Regions from separate parts of the Vibrio echinoideorum genome, predicted to be linked through region 2. Evidence: riboswitches for the same ligand, from Rfam matches in the RefSeq annotation. Region 2 holds a riboswitch; the other holds the start of a gene.

Region 1 (6,080 bases), on a different replicon from region 2:
TCAACGAACAAAGAGCAGAAATATACTGGTGGCTATCAAGCTTATTTGCCAAAGAGCTAACTCAAGAAGAACTCGATCACTACCATTCTGTTGAAATTCGTTCTTTCCTTACTGGTTTAGGCGAAAATGAAACTCTGAAGCCTTCAATTGATAAGCTTGTAGACGCACTAAATCGTTTACAAACACGTGAAGATGCCCAACTGGAACTGTCTGCTGATTTCTGCGATCTTTTCTTAAAGACAGATAAACATGGTGCTCTGCCTTACGCTTCAATGTATATCGGCGAAACGGGTCTATTGAACGACAAGCCAGCTAAAGATATGGAAGACATCATGGCTAAGCACAACCTGGTCGTGAACAAAGATTTAAAAGAGCCCGCAGACCACATAGCTATCGAACTCGATTTCCTTGGCAACTTAATCATCCGTTCTAACGAAACTGAGCTTGAAGAAGAGTTAGAGAAATCGTTCGCCGTTCAACAACAGTTTGTCGAACAACAACTCCTTACTTGGGTGCCAAAGTTCAATGTGAAATGTCATGATGTTGACCAGTTTGGTTTCTACGCTTCCGTCTCGTCTTTGTTACTCGCATTTTGCAATTTAGACATTCAATATTTGGCGGGTGAATAAGCTAAGTGGATATCTAAGTAAATAAATTCAATAGAATGTGACAATTCACCCGGATTTCTGGGTGAATTTTATTGCGAGTCATTTCTAGTCAGTCTAAAATTGTGACCGCAAACGATAAAATATGAAACATTCACGAAATGCTATGCTTATTTAAGTTCAGAGCATTTCGGTGTTAAGACAGGCCGCTCAATAGCGGTTTTTTGTTTTTTAGCACTTTAGTACCCAAAGAGCCCTACAAATTTAAGCTCTTAGTTAAGTAGCTTAACGGCTACTTTATTCCGTACTTTGGGAAAGTAGCTTCTAATAGGATAAAACCATGGCCACTATTAAAGATGTCGCTCGCTTAGCAGGCGTATCAACAACCACCGTTTCTCACGTAATCAACAAAACACGTTTTGTTGCAGAAGCGACTCAAGAAAAAGTAAACAAAGCCGTAGACGAACTAAACTACGCGCCGAGTGCTGTTGCTCGTAGCTTAAAATGTAATACAACGCGCACTATCGGCATGCTAGTGACTCAATCAACCAACCTATTCTTCTCTGAAGTTATCGATGGTGTTGAGAGTTACTGTTACCGTCAAGGTTACACTTTGATCTTGTGTAACACTGGCGGTATCTATGAGAAGCAGCGCGACTACATTCGAATGCTTGCAGAGAAACGTGTAGATGGCATCTTGGTTATGTGTTCAGACCTAACTGAAGAATTAAGAGAGATGTTAGACCGTCACGCTGATATCCCTAAAGTTGTCATGGATTGGGGCCCTGAGACCTCTCAAGCCGATAAGATCATTGATAACTCTGAAGAAGGTGGCTATCTGGCAACCAAGTACCTTATTGAACGCGGTCATTCTAAGATTGCTTGCTTAAGTGGCCACTTAGACAAAGCAGCATGTGTAGAACGTATTGCAGGTTACAAACGTGCGTTGGGTGAAGCCAAAATAGCTACTGATGAGCGTCTAATCATTGAAGGCAACTTTGAGTGTGATACCGCTGTGATTGCTGCTGATCAAATTATTAAAATGGAAGATCGCCCTACAGCCGTATTCTGTTTTAACGACACCATGGCACTTGGCCTAATGAGTCGCTTACAACAACAAGGTATTCGTATCCCTGAAGATATTTCAGTGATTGGTTACGATAACATCGAGTTAGCTGAGTACTTCTCTCCACCATTGACCACGGTTCACCAACCGAAGCGTCGTGTTGGTAAGAATGCATTCGAAATTTTGTTAGAACGCATCAAAGACAAAGACCATGAAAAACGTGTATTCGAAATGCACCCCGAAATTGTTGAGCGAAGCACAGTTAAAACGTTAAATTAATTGATAAATTCAGTTTAGTTTAATCAAGCGCACCTTTAGGTGCGCTTTTTTTATCAACAACATCAATGAACCTGGTATCATACTGGAAAGATCATTAATTGAAGCGATATCACATTTTGAAATAACAAGTGTGAGCCTCATTCAACAAAAACTTTATTCTATTTAATCAGTCACGCACAGGGCAAACCACTCGAAAGAGTGAGACGCAAAGCTTCCGGCCTAAACCACTCGTTGGTATGGTAGCGGGGTTACCGATGGCAAAATGCAGTAGTTATTAATAATTTAGTAATTTACGGCTTATTGACAATTTAGTTGCAACATTTTGCTAATCTCTCGGACCTGCTTATTTGGTGGCGTAGTTCAAATACACCGAGATAAATAACATGGATAAACCGATACTAAAGGACTCGATGAAGTTATTTGAGTCCCTAGGAAAAATAAAATCACGCTCAATGTTTGGTGGCTTCGGTCTTTTTGCTGATGACACGATGTTTGCTCTGGTTGTAAATGACCAGTTGCACATACGAGCGGACAAATGCACAACAAAGCAATTCGAACAACAAGGGTTTCAACCTTACGTTTACAAGAAACGTGGTTTCCCCGTTGTTACTAAATATTTCGCTTTGCCTGAGGGCCTATGGCAGGATCAAGAGAAAATCTTAGAGCTTGCTACTACGTCTTTGGGTTTTGCTAAAGACGAAAAAGCTGAACAGTCTTCTGCTAAGCCAACTCGATTAAAAGACCTTCCTAACCTTCGACTCGCGACTGAGCGTATGTTGAAAAAGGCTGGGATAGATTCCGTAGAACGTTTATATGAATCTGGCTCTGTAAACGCGTTTAACGCCATCAAGGAATCTCATGCGTCCTCTGTTAGTATCGAGCTACTTTGGGCACTAGAAGGGGCTATCAATGGTACACATTGGTCTGTCATACCACAGCAGCGTCGTGAAGAGCTTATCAGTCGCGTCAATTAACATTGTCAATTCAAACGATACATAACTAAGCCGCATTTTTGCGGCTTTTTTTATATCTGCTGAAAGTTAATCTATGCTTTACCTGTCTATCTATACTAATGGTATGCATTGAAAATTTGAGGAAGTATCAATGAGTAAGAAAATGATATTGGGTATTGTATTGGTCGTGACGATCATCTTGTTGGGCGTAAACTTCGGCCAATACCTCACACTTGAGAATGCAAAGGCTCAACAAGCCGTTTTAAATAAGTACATTGATAGCAACTTCATCGCTGCGGCTGCTATTTATTTCTCAGCTTACGTAATGATTACCGCTTTCTCGATTCCAGGCGCAGCTGTTGTGACACTCTTGGGTGCCGCGCTCTTTGGTTTTTGGAATAGTTTGCTTTTGGTGTCATTCGCCAGCGCCATCGGTGCAACTATTGCCTTTTTAAGTAGCCGCTACCTATTGCGCGACTGGATTCAAACCAAGTTTGGCGATAAGTTGGCAACCATAAATAAAGGTGTTGAAAAAGACGGGGCATTTTATTTATTTTCCCTACGTTTGATTCCTGTATTCCCATTTTTTCTCATCAACCTTTTGATGGGTTTAACACCGATGTCGATTAGCCGATATTACATTACGAGCCAAATAGGGATGCTGCCAGGTACTGCTGTTTTCTTGAATGCAGGTACTCAGCTTGCAGAAATTGATTCACTTTCAGGTATCGTTTCCCCTTCCGTTTTACTTTCATTTGCCTTGCTAGGTATATTCCCAATTATTGCCAAGTGGTTGATGAACAAATTCCGTTCAACACCAGTCGTAGAATAAGGCGCTATCACAATGAAAATCTTTAGCGCATCAAATCCGACAGAAGCCCACATCATATGTGGGTTATTAGAAAGCGAGAATATTGCGTGTGAGGTCCGTGGAGAGGGTTTATTTGGCTTGAAAGGAGAAATCCCCTTCACAGAAGACACTGACCCTTACGTCTGGCTGTACGAGCCAGAATTGGCAAACAAAGCACGCACAGTTGTTAATGAATACCAAAAACAACAAGATTCCATTATCTATGAAGAATGGCTCTGTGGAGAATGCCACGAGGTAAACGAAGCCCAATTCGGTTCTTGCTGGCAGTGCGGTGCTGCCTCTCCTGAATAGAAGAGATTAAATAAAAGCTCAAATCAACTGGATCAGACACCTCCTCCAAACAAAAAATGGGAAGCTAAAATTAGCTTCCCATTTTTTTGGTAATCATGTTCTGTGGCAATAAAACTGAGATTTAATCATCAGCTATTAGCAACAAAATTTATCTCTCGGTCATTGAATTTGCTTTTGAATAAAGGCTATCGAACGTTGGTTAAACTCTTCAGGATTTTCCACGTTACATACGTGACCGCAATTGGCAATTTCTACCAGTTCACTCGACTCATGTGCTTCGACCATTTCTTTTACAGGCTTAATGAACATGTAGTCACGCTCTCCCATCAAGTACAGAGTCGGTATTGGTAGCTCTCTATCTTTAAAGTATTTCATCAATGGGTTTACATCTGCCGTTAAGATAAACCAGCGCTTGAACTCTTTCTGGCACAGTTTTTTGGCTTCACGTATAAACAGGTGACGAGACTCTTTTTGGCTTTTTTGCGGCATAACAACATAAGCAAAAAGGCTGTATAACCACATATAAGGGATTATGTGCTTACTCAAGTTACCCAGTTTTATTAACACTTGAGAGCGAGTGTTGAGCTTAGTGACAGCGCCGCCTAATACCATAGATCGTACACGCCCCGCCGCCAACTCTGCAACGTTACGTACAATAATCGTCCCTAAAGACATGCCGACGAAGTGCGCCGAACGAATTTTTAGGTGATCTAAAACTTTAAGAATATCGAGCGTTACCGATTTGAAAGTATAACGATTCGAGATCAGACCTTTAAGTATGTTATCTGACTTTCCATGCCCTCTTAAATCAATGAGAAGCAAATTGAAATGTTGTTTATACGCTTTGATCTGCTTGAACCAGATAGAGGAACTTCCTCCTGCGCCATGCACAAACACAACCCACTCGTCGCTCGTAGGGTGAGTAAATGTTTTATGAAATAATAAACTCTCAGACATACCTATCGCTTTAATTATTGAAATGGAGCTAGGCCTCATCACAAGGCGATGACTAAGGATATCACGCAATTAAGAACTTTAAGTGATAATAGTGTCAAACCTAACATTAGTCATGTGAATACCTACCCTCATTTTCTACCTGACTAAAATGAGTTTGCAAGTTTTGTCTTCGCAAACGTGATGTGAACAGACCAGAAAACAAAAAGGCACCCTAATATAAGAGCGCCTTCGAATGTTAATTATCGTTGTTGTTCATCAACACAATCGAGAAACTAAAATGCCGTGTGGTACATCGTTAGATACTCTTTGGCCGCGTCTTCCCAACTAAAATCTTGCTGCATCGCATAAAGCTGAACACGCTTAATTTCAGATGGATTTTGTGCATAAAGCAACAATGAACGATGCAAGACAGCCAGTAACGCTTGTGGTGTCGGCTCTTCAAAAGCAAAACCAGTCGCTACCTCAGGATCTTGATCATAATCATTCACACTGTCTTTTAAGCCGCCCACAGAACGAACTATCGGTAAAGTACCGTAGGCCATGCTGTAGATTTGGTTTAAGCCGCAAGGTTCGAACTCAGAAGGCATTAAGAAAAAATCAGAACCCGCTTCAACCAAGTGTGCCAACTCGTTGTTGTACGCTTCGACAAAAGAGAACTTGTCTGAATGAAGTGCCGTTAACTCTTTCAGTTGACTCGCCAAAACCGGATCGCCAGTACCGACAATCACAATCTGAAGATCGTTTTTCAAGAACTGTTCGATGATAGGCAGTAAGTAATGAACACCTTTTTGATTCGTTAGACGACAAACCATGCCATAGACCGCACAATCGTTCAGCGGAAGACCAACATCTTGTTGCAGTTTTTGCTTACAAGCTGACTTACCACGAACCATGCTGTGTTTGGTTGCTTTATATTTTCGAGGAAGAGACGCATCTGTTTCTGGATTCCAAGCACCATAATCACAACCGTTAAGAATACCAAATAGGTCAGCCGACCGGTGTTGAAATTCAGCGGACATTCCGTGGCTACCGAGTTCAGTTTTCAGCTCGTTGGCATA
Region 2 (6,080 bases):
CAAGTTCACGGTGAACCTGAGATTCAGTCGTACGTGCGCCAATTGCACCCCAGCTAATTAGGTCAGCAACGTATTGAGGCGTGATCATATCTAGGAATTCACTTGCCGTCGGCATTCCCATATCAGTTAGGTCAAGCAGTAGCTTACGTCCTAGACGAAGACCATCGTTTAGCTTGAACGTATCATCCATGTATGGGTCGTTAATCAGACCTTTCCAACCAACAGTTGTACGTGGTTTTTCAAAATAAACACGCATTACGATTTCAAGTTTGTCGCCTAGTTCATCACGTAACACTTTCAAGCGTTTGCCATATTCAAGTGCAGCTTCTGTGTCATGAATAGAACATGGGCCTACGATAACAAGTAAGCGGTCGTCGCTATCTTCTAAAATATTATGAATCGCTTTACGGCTTTCAAAGGTTGTAGAAGAAGCAATTTCTGTCGCTGGAAACTTTTCTAAAACAGCAACAGGTGGTAATAACTCTTTTACTTTGTTAATTCTTACATCATCAGTCTGAAACATCGCTTACTTCTTCCTATTTTCTATCCTTGAGCTGAATGTAGGTTATCTCACGTAACTTTCCATCAGCACTTATCTTCTTGTTCCCTGTAACTTAACTAGTAAAAACTCTAGTTTCAATCACTAATTCAAAAAAAACGCAATTTTTTTTGTGTTTTATATTTAAAACACCCCGTATAACATTATTTACACGCTATCGATTGCGCAATTTATCTCGGGATAAGGTCCATTGTTTTTCAAATCCCACTATACACGTAATATCTAATGATAATCTAAAATAAAAAAGCTCACGTTATTAGCGTGAGCTTCAATTAAATTACATTCTTTTCAAAGGTTTGACGACACTATCAAGCCCTTCGATTTTCAACGCAAGGCACAGTTTTAATAAGTCGCCTAGCTCACCGCTAGGGAATCCCTTTTTATCAAACCACAGCAAATATTCTTCAGGCAAGTCGATCAATGTGCGACCAGCGTATTTGCCAAATGGCATCTGCATTCTAGCAAGTTTAATCAGGTTCTCTTTCTCTAGCATTACGTGCTCTTTCTATGCATCGTCGATGTTCTGTAGAGTATCACCTAAACGTTCAACCCAATAGTTGATCGCGTCTTTGGCGTCGTCCAACGAATCAATCATCGTCGAAAAATCTTTATTACCCGCTTCACGGTCGATGGCAGCAAATAATGGCGTACCCTCTTGAGCATCGCTTACCAATAGTTCGACACTAGCGCTACCCACATTGGTGTGCTCACCAGTTGCCACCTTAGATATGGTCGATATAGCAAGACCGAATGGTAGAACACTACTGGTTACGGCTAGGATAGGATTTGGTGTTTCAACGTTGCTCAAGGCAATGCTTAAACGTAACGTTTTACCCGTAGGCCCATCAACAATCGTTTTGTGAGGCGATATTTTCTCTTCCAAACGGGTAATCATATGGTCAGTGAGCTCTTGAATCTCTTCTTGATTCAACGTCCCTTCTTCTGCAAGAACAAAGATTTGGTCGATCACCACAGAGTCATAGTCATCCAACTTGGATTTCAAACGTTGTTCGTCACGTAGCCCAACTCTTGCCCACACTAAATCGACACCGCCACCAGGTCCAGGTCCAGGTCGAAAATCTTCATAAGTAGTAAATTTGGTTGCGGTTTTAATCGGGCCGCCGGCACAACCAAACATGAAAATGCAGGTTGCGACAAACAAGAGAAATTTTAAAGGTTTCATAGCGCACTTAGATTAAATTCAATATTTCAACCAAGTATGCCATACCCTAAGTGAAAGGATTGTAGAAAAGGAGTTAAAAATCAAAGCTGGATCTAAAATTAATCATGCTGAACGGTGTGTGCATACTCTACGATTACTTGATTTCCTTCGATGTAAGCATTTTGAATTTCACCATCAACACTCATTCTACTTTTCAAATAAACGACTTTAGGCCCTGACTTGTTACCTTCTTTAAGCGAAGGAAACACATTCCTAGGTTCTAAGTGAAGTAAGCGACAAAAGTGGCTAATGAAAGACATAGTCAATGCTGTCTCCCCTCTTAGCACTCTTGAGAAATCAACCTGGTTCATGCCTAGCTTCTTCGAAAACTCCATCTGCGTAATTCGCATTCGCGACTTTTGTGACATCCACGTTTGATACAACGCATCTCTGTCTTGCTCTGTAAATTCCATACCGACTCCTTTATATAATTCGTACCAATCAATTGTCCGGCTTTTCATACACAGCATGTCAGCGTTCGGTTAGTGGAAACCAAAGGTTTGGTTTTGATATGCGCTCAATCGGTGAACGGAACAAAGAATAATAACCATTAATCATTCACAGAAACAATTAGAGCAATTACTTTCTTTATTTATATCAATTGTTTATATGTTACCTAGGAACACATATGGCAAGTTAATTTGTATTAAGAATTATAAGTTCGAGATTAGCATTCCACATTTAAATCTATTGTGTCGCATTTATAAAAGCTGTTGGCTACATTTCGTTTGCTCAAACTCACTTCTGGCAAACTATTTGAAAGAATAGGACGCAAAGCCACCGGTCTGTCGACATATATTCTGTCTATGATAGCGGGGCCGCCACTTAATAGAATTTAAGTGTAAATGCATGCCGGAGTGTTCTCTTTTTTGTCGGCCAAATACAGTAAGGACAAATAATGAAACAACTCCCAAAAAAATCGCTCATCGCGCTATCGCTACTTAGTGTCAGTGGAGCAAGCTTCGGTCACGGTTATGTCTCGGCATACGATAATGGCGTAGCAGAAAGCCGTGTCGCGTTGTGTAAATTCCCAGCGAGTGATACACAACAAAAAAACACAGGCTGTGGTGGTATTCAATATGAACCACAAAGTGTAGAAGGCCCTGAGGGCTTTCCTGAAAGCGGCCCTGCCGATGGAAAAATCGCTAGTGCACAATCTTCTTTAGCGGCAGCGCTAGACGAGCAAACCGCAGACCGCTGGGTTAAGCGCCCTATCAAATCTGGATCTCAGTACTTTGAGTGGACGTTCACAGCGAACCACAAAACCCGTGATTGGAAATATTACATTACTCAACCAGATTGGAACCCAAACCAACCTTTGGCACGCAGTTCTTTTGATTTAACGCCATTCTGCGTCGTTGAAGGCAATATGGAACAACCACCGATGCAAGTCAGCCACTTGTGTAATGTACCAGAGCGTGAAGGTTATCAAGTGATCCTTGCGGTATGGGATGTAGGTGACACTGCTGCGGCTTTCTACAATGTTATCGATGTGAAGTTTGATGGCGACGGCCCTATCATTCCTGATTGGGATCAAGGCGGTCAAATCAACCCAACGCAAAACCTGAATGTAGGTGACGCTGTTTACACTCGCGTATTCGACCAATCTGGTGAGAACGCTTCATACAGTACAGAGCTAGTGATTGAGAGCAACGAGCAAGGTAAAGCAAACAACTGGTCTTACGCGCTTGCTTCTAAGATCAATCAAGAGCAAACGCAAATCAAAGCGGGCCAGTTAAACGATCAAAACGATTTCGCGCCAGTGTACGGCACGAACCCTGTTTATCTAAAATCAGGTTCAGGCTTTAAGAGCGTAGAGATCGGTTACAAGATTGATACTCCAGAGCCAGATCATGAGTTAGAAGTCACAGGCCTAGAGTCTGAGTATGTTATTGATGAAAACCAACCTACACAGCTTGATCTTACATTAGCAGCAACTGGCGATATTCAAGCAGAACTGACCGTTTACAACCATCACCGTGAAGCACTTGCATCTCAGAAATCTGAGTTATCAGATGGACAAGTTGAAGATGTTCAACTCACTCTATCTAAGTCGGAACCAGGCCACCACATGCTTGTGGTCGTGACGAAAGATGACCAAGGTAACCTAGTAGATCAGAACACGCTTGATTTCCATCTAATGGACGAGCAAACACCGCCACCAACAGGCGACTACGACTTCGTGTTCCCAGAAAGCATTGAGTCTTACACAGCAGGTACTAAGGTACTGAGCAGCGACGGCGGCGTTTATCAGTGTAAAGAGTTCCCATACTCTGGTTACTGTGTTCAATGGGCTCCAACAGCAACTCAGTACGAACCAGGTGTTGGTTCACACTGGCAAGATGCTTGGAACAAAGTGGACTAATTACTAGCCAGTTACTTACTTTCTAGTAGGTACGCTCTAGTAATCAGCAAAACAAAAACGGATGCCTAGCGCATCCGTTTTCTTATTCTGTAACAGCTGAAGCATCAGTTATCAAAGTAGATAGTGATCCGCCAACAGAGCAACAAACAAGATCATGAGATGATAAATGGAGAACTTAAAGGTCTTCATCGCAATATTAGGCTCGTCACGATATTTAAGTACCCAAGCGTGATAAACAAACCCGCCGTTTAGCACCAAAGAAGCGCTCAAATATATCCAGCTACTCATGCCGACCAACACTGGCAATATACATACGATGCTTAGCAGCAAGGTATAGAGCAGAATCGATGTTTTAGTGTAAGCAATACCATGGGTCACAGGTAACATCGGAATGTTCACCTTAGCGTATTCATCACGACGATGAATTGCCAATGCCCAGAAGTGAGGAGGCGTCCAGATAAAGATGATCATCACCAACAACCAAGCGTTTGAATGCAGTTCATTGGTTACGGCCGTCCAGCCTAATAAGGGTGGCATAGCGCCAGCAATTCCGGCTATCACGATGTTTTGCGGCGTCGCTCGTTTCAAATACATGGTATAAATCACCGCGTAACCTAATAAGCTCGCGAAAGTTAACCAAGCTGTGAGTTGATTGACCCACACCACTAGCGTGACAAAACCAAGTAAGCCAATACCAGACGCAAAACTGAACACACGCACACTACTCAGTTCACCCGACGGTAAAGGTCGTCGATTAGTGCGAGTCATTTGCCCATCGATCTTTTTATCGATCAAATGATTAAAAGCAGCTGCCGAACCGGCCATCAGCCCTATCCCAATCATTCCGAACAGAGTTTGTTGTAAGGGCAATCCATTGGGTACCGCTAAACACATACCAACCAATGCCGTCAGCAGCATCAAAGCCACTACCTTGGGTTTAGTCAGCGTTAAATAAACCTTCCAAGTTGCTTTACTTTTCGAGACCAAATCACTTGTTGAAACCACTTCGTTTCCTGAAGAAATTCTATGATTGGTCGCACTTTCATTGCTTGATGCTCCACCTTGAACCATCACTCTATTTTGTGTCGACGTTCTACTGACCATGATTACCTCCTTGTAATACATTGTTCTTAGCCAAACACTCGCTTGGTTTGTACTGCCACACCACAAAGTTAGTCACAACCATACTCACAAGCAACATTGCCGCCATTAGGTTATGCAAAACCGCAACGGATATCGGCAGGTGGAACAAGACATTGCTAATCCCCAAACTGACTTGAGCAAACAACACCATCGCAACAATGATACTCAGCTTCTGTTGAGGTGCTTTACCCAACTTCCAAAGTTGATACACAATCATCAACACAGTTAATGTGGCAACAATAGCGCCAAAACGATGCATGACATGTATGGTAAGTCTTGCTGGATACTCCAACACACCAAACTCATAATTATCATGTCCGTGTTGAGCAAAATCGAAAGCATTTTTGAAATCGAGATAACTTGTCCAGTTCCCTTCACAAATGGGTAATTGCGTACACACAAGAGCGGCATAGTTGGATGACGTCCACCCACCTAACAAGATCTGCCCAACGACCACTATCAACCCAAGCAGCGCCCAAGCTTTAAGTTTTGACGGATAAACAGGTCCACTAAAACGGCTCTGAATATTGGATAAACGGCAATAGAGCAAGCAAAGAAGGGACAGCAACGTAAAACCACCCATCAAATGCGCCATAACGACAACGGGCATCAACTTGAGAGTCACCGTCCACATTCCAAGCAAAGCTTGAAAGATCACAGTTGCGGAGATAACTAGGGGAAGGCCCATCGGTGAAATGTTTTTCTGGATACACCAAGTAACGACCACGAAGATAAGAATTCCTAACGATCCTGCAAAGTAGCGATGTACCATCTCGATCCAGGCTTTTTCA

Evidence for each region. A riboswitch is a leader RNA that binds a small molecule or an ion and turns the genes downstream of it on or off. The one in region 2 is predicted to bind cyclic di-GMP.
Region 1: linked by a shared signal. The riboswitch ahead of OCV36_RS05485 (TfoX/Sxy family DNA transformation protein) and the one ahead of gbpA (N-acetylglucosamine-binding protein GbpA) in region 2 are both predicted to bind cyclic di-GMP.

Annotation. Positions count from the first base shown of each region.
Region 1 is NZ_AP025483.1:1,183,836-1,189,915, reverse strand. It holds gene torD (molecular chaperone TorD) at 1-629, shown strand, start outside; gene purR (HTH-type transcriptional repressor PurR) at 946-1,950, shown strand; cyclic di-GMP riboswitch class I at 2,121-2,206, shown strand; gene OCV36_RS05485 (TfoX/Sxy family DNA transformation protein) at 2,334-2,924, shown strand; gene OCV36_RS05480 (TVP38/TMEM64 family protein) at 3,055-3,735, shown strand; gene OCV36_RS05475 (putative signal transducing protein) at 3,748-4,065, shown strand; gene OCV36_RS05470 (alpha/beta fold hydrolase) at 4,225-5,022, opposite strand; gene glgA (glycogen synthase GlgA) at 5,295-6,080, opposite strand, start outside.
Region 2 is NZ_AP025484.1:432,173-438,252, reverse strand. It holds gene aroG (3-deoxy-7-phosphoheptulonate synthase AroG) at 1-523, opposite strand, end outside; gene OCV36_RS18285 (DUF3820 family protein) at 837-1,052, opposite strand; gene OCV36_RS18280 (DUF3313 domain-containing protein) at 1,065-1,742, opposite strand; gene OCV36_RS18275 (XRE family transcriptional regulator) at 1,841-2,194, opposite strand; cyclic di-GMP riboswitch class I at 2,518-2,607, shown strand; gene gbpA (N-acetylglucosamine-binding protein GbpA) at 2,680-4,146, shown strand; gene cyoE (heme o synthase) at 4,258-5,250, opposite strand; gene OCV36_RS18260 (COX15/CtaA family protein) at 5,240-6,080, opposite strand, start outside.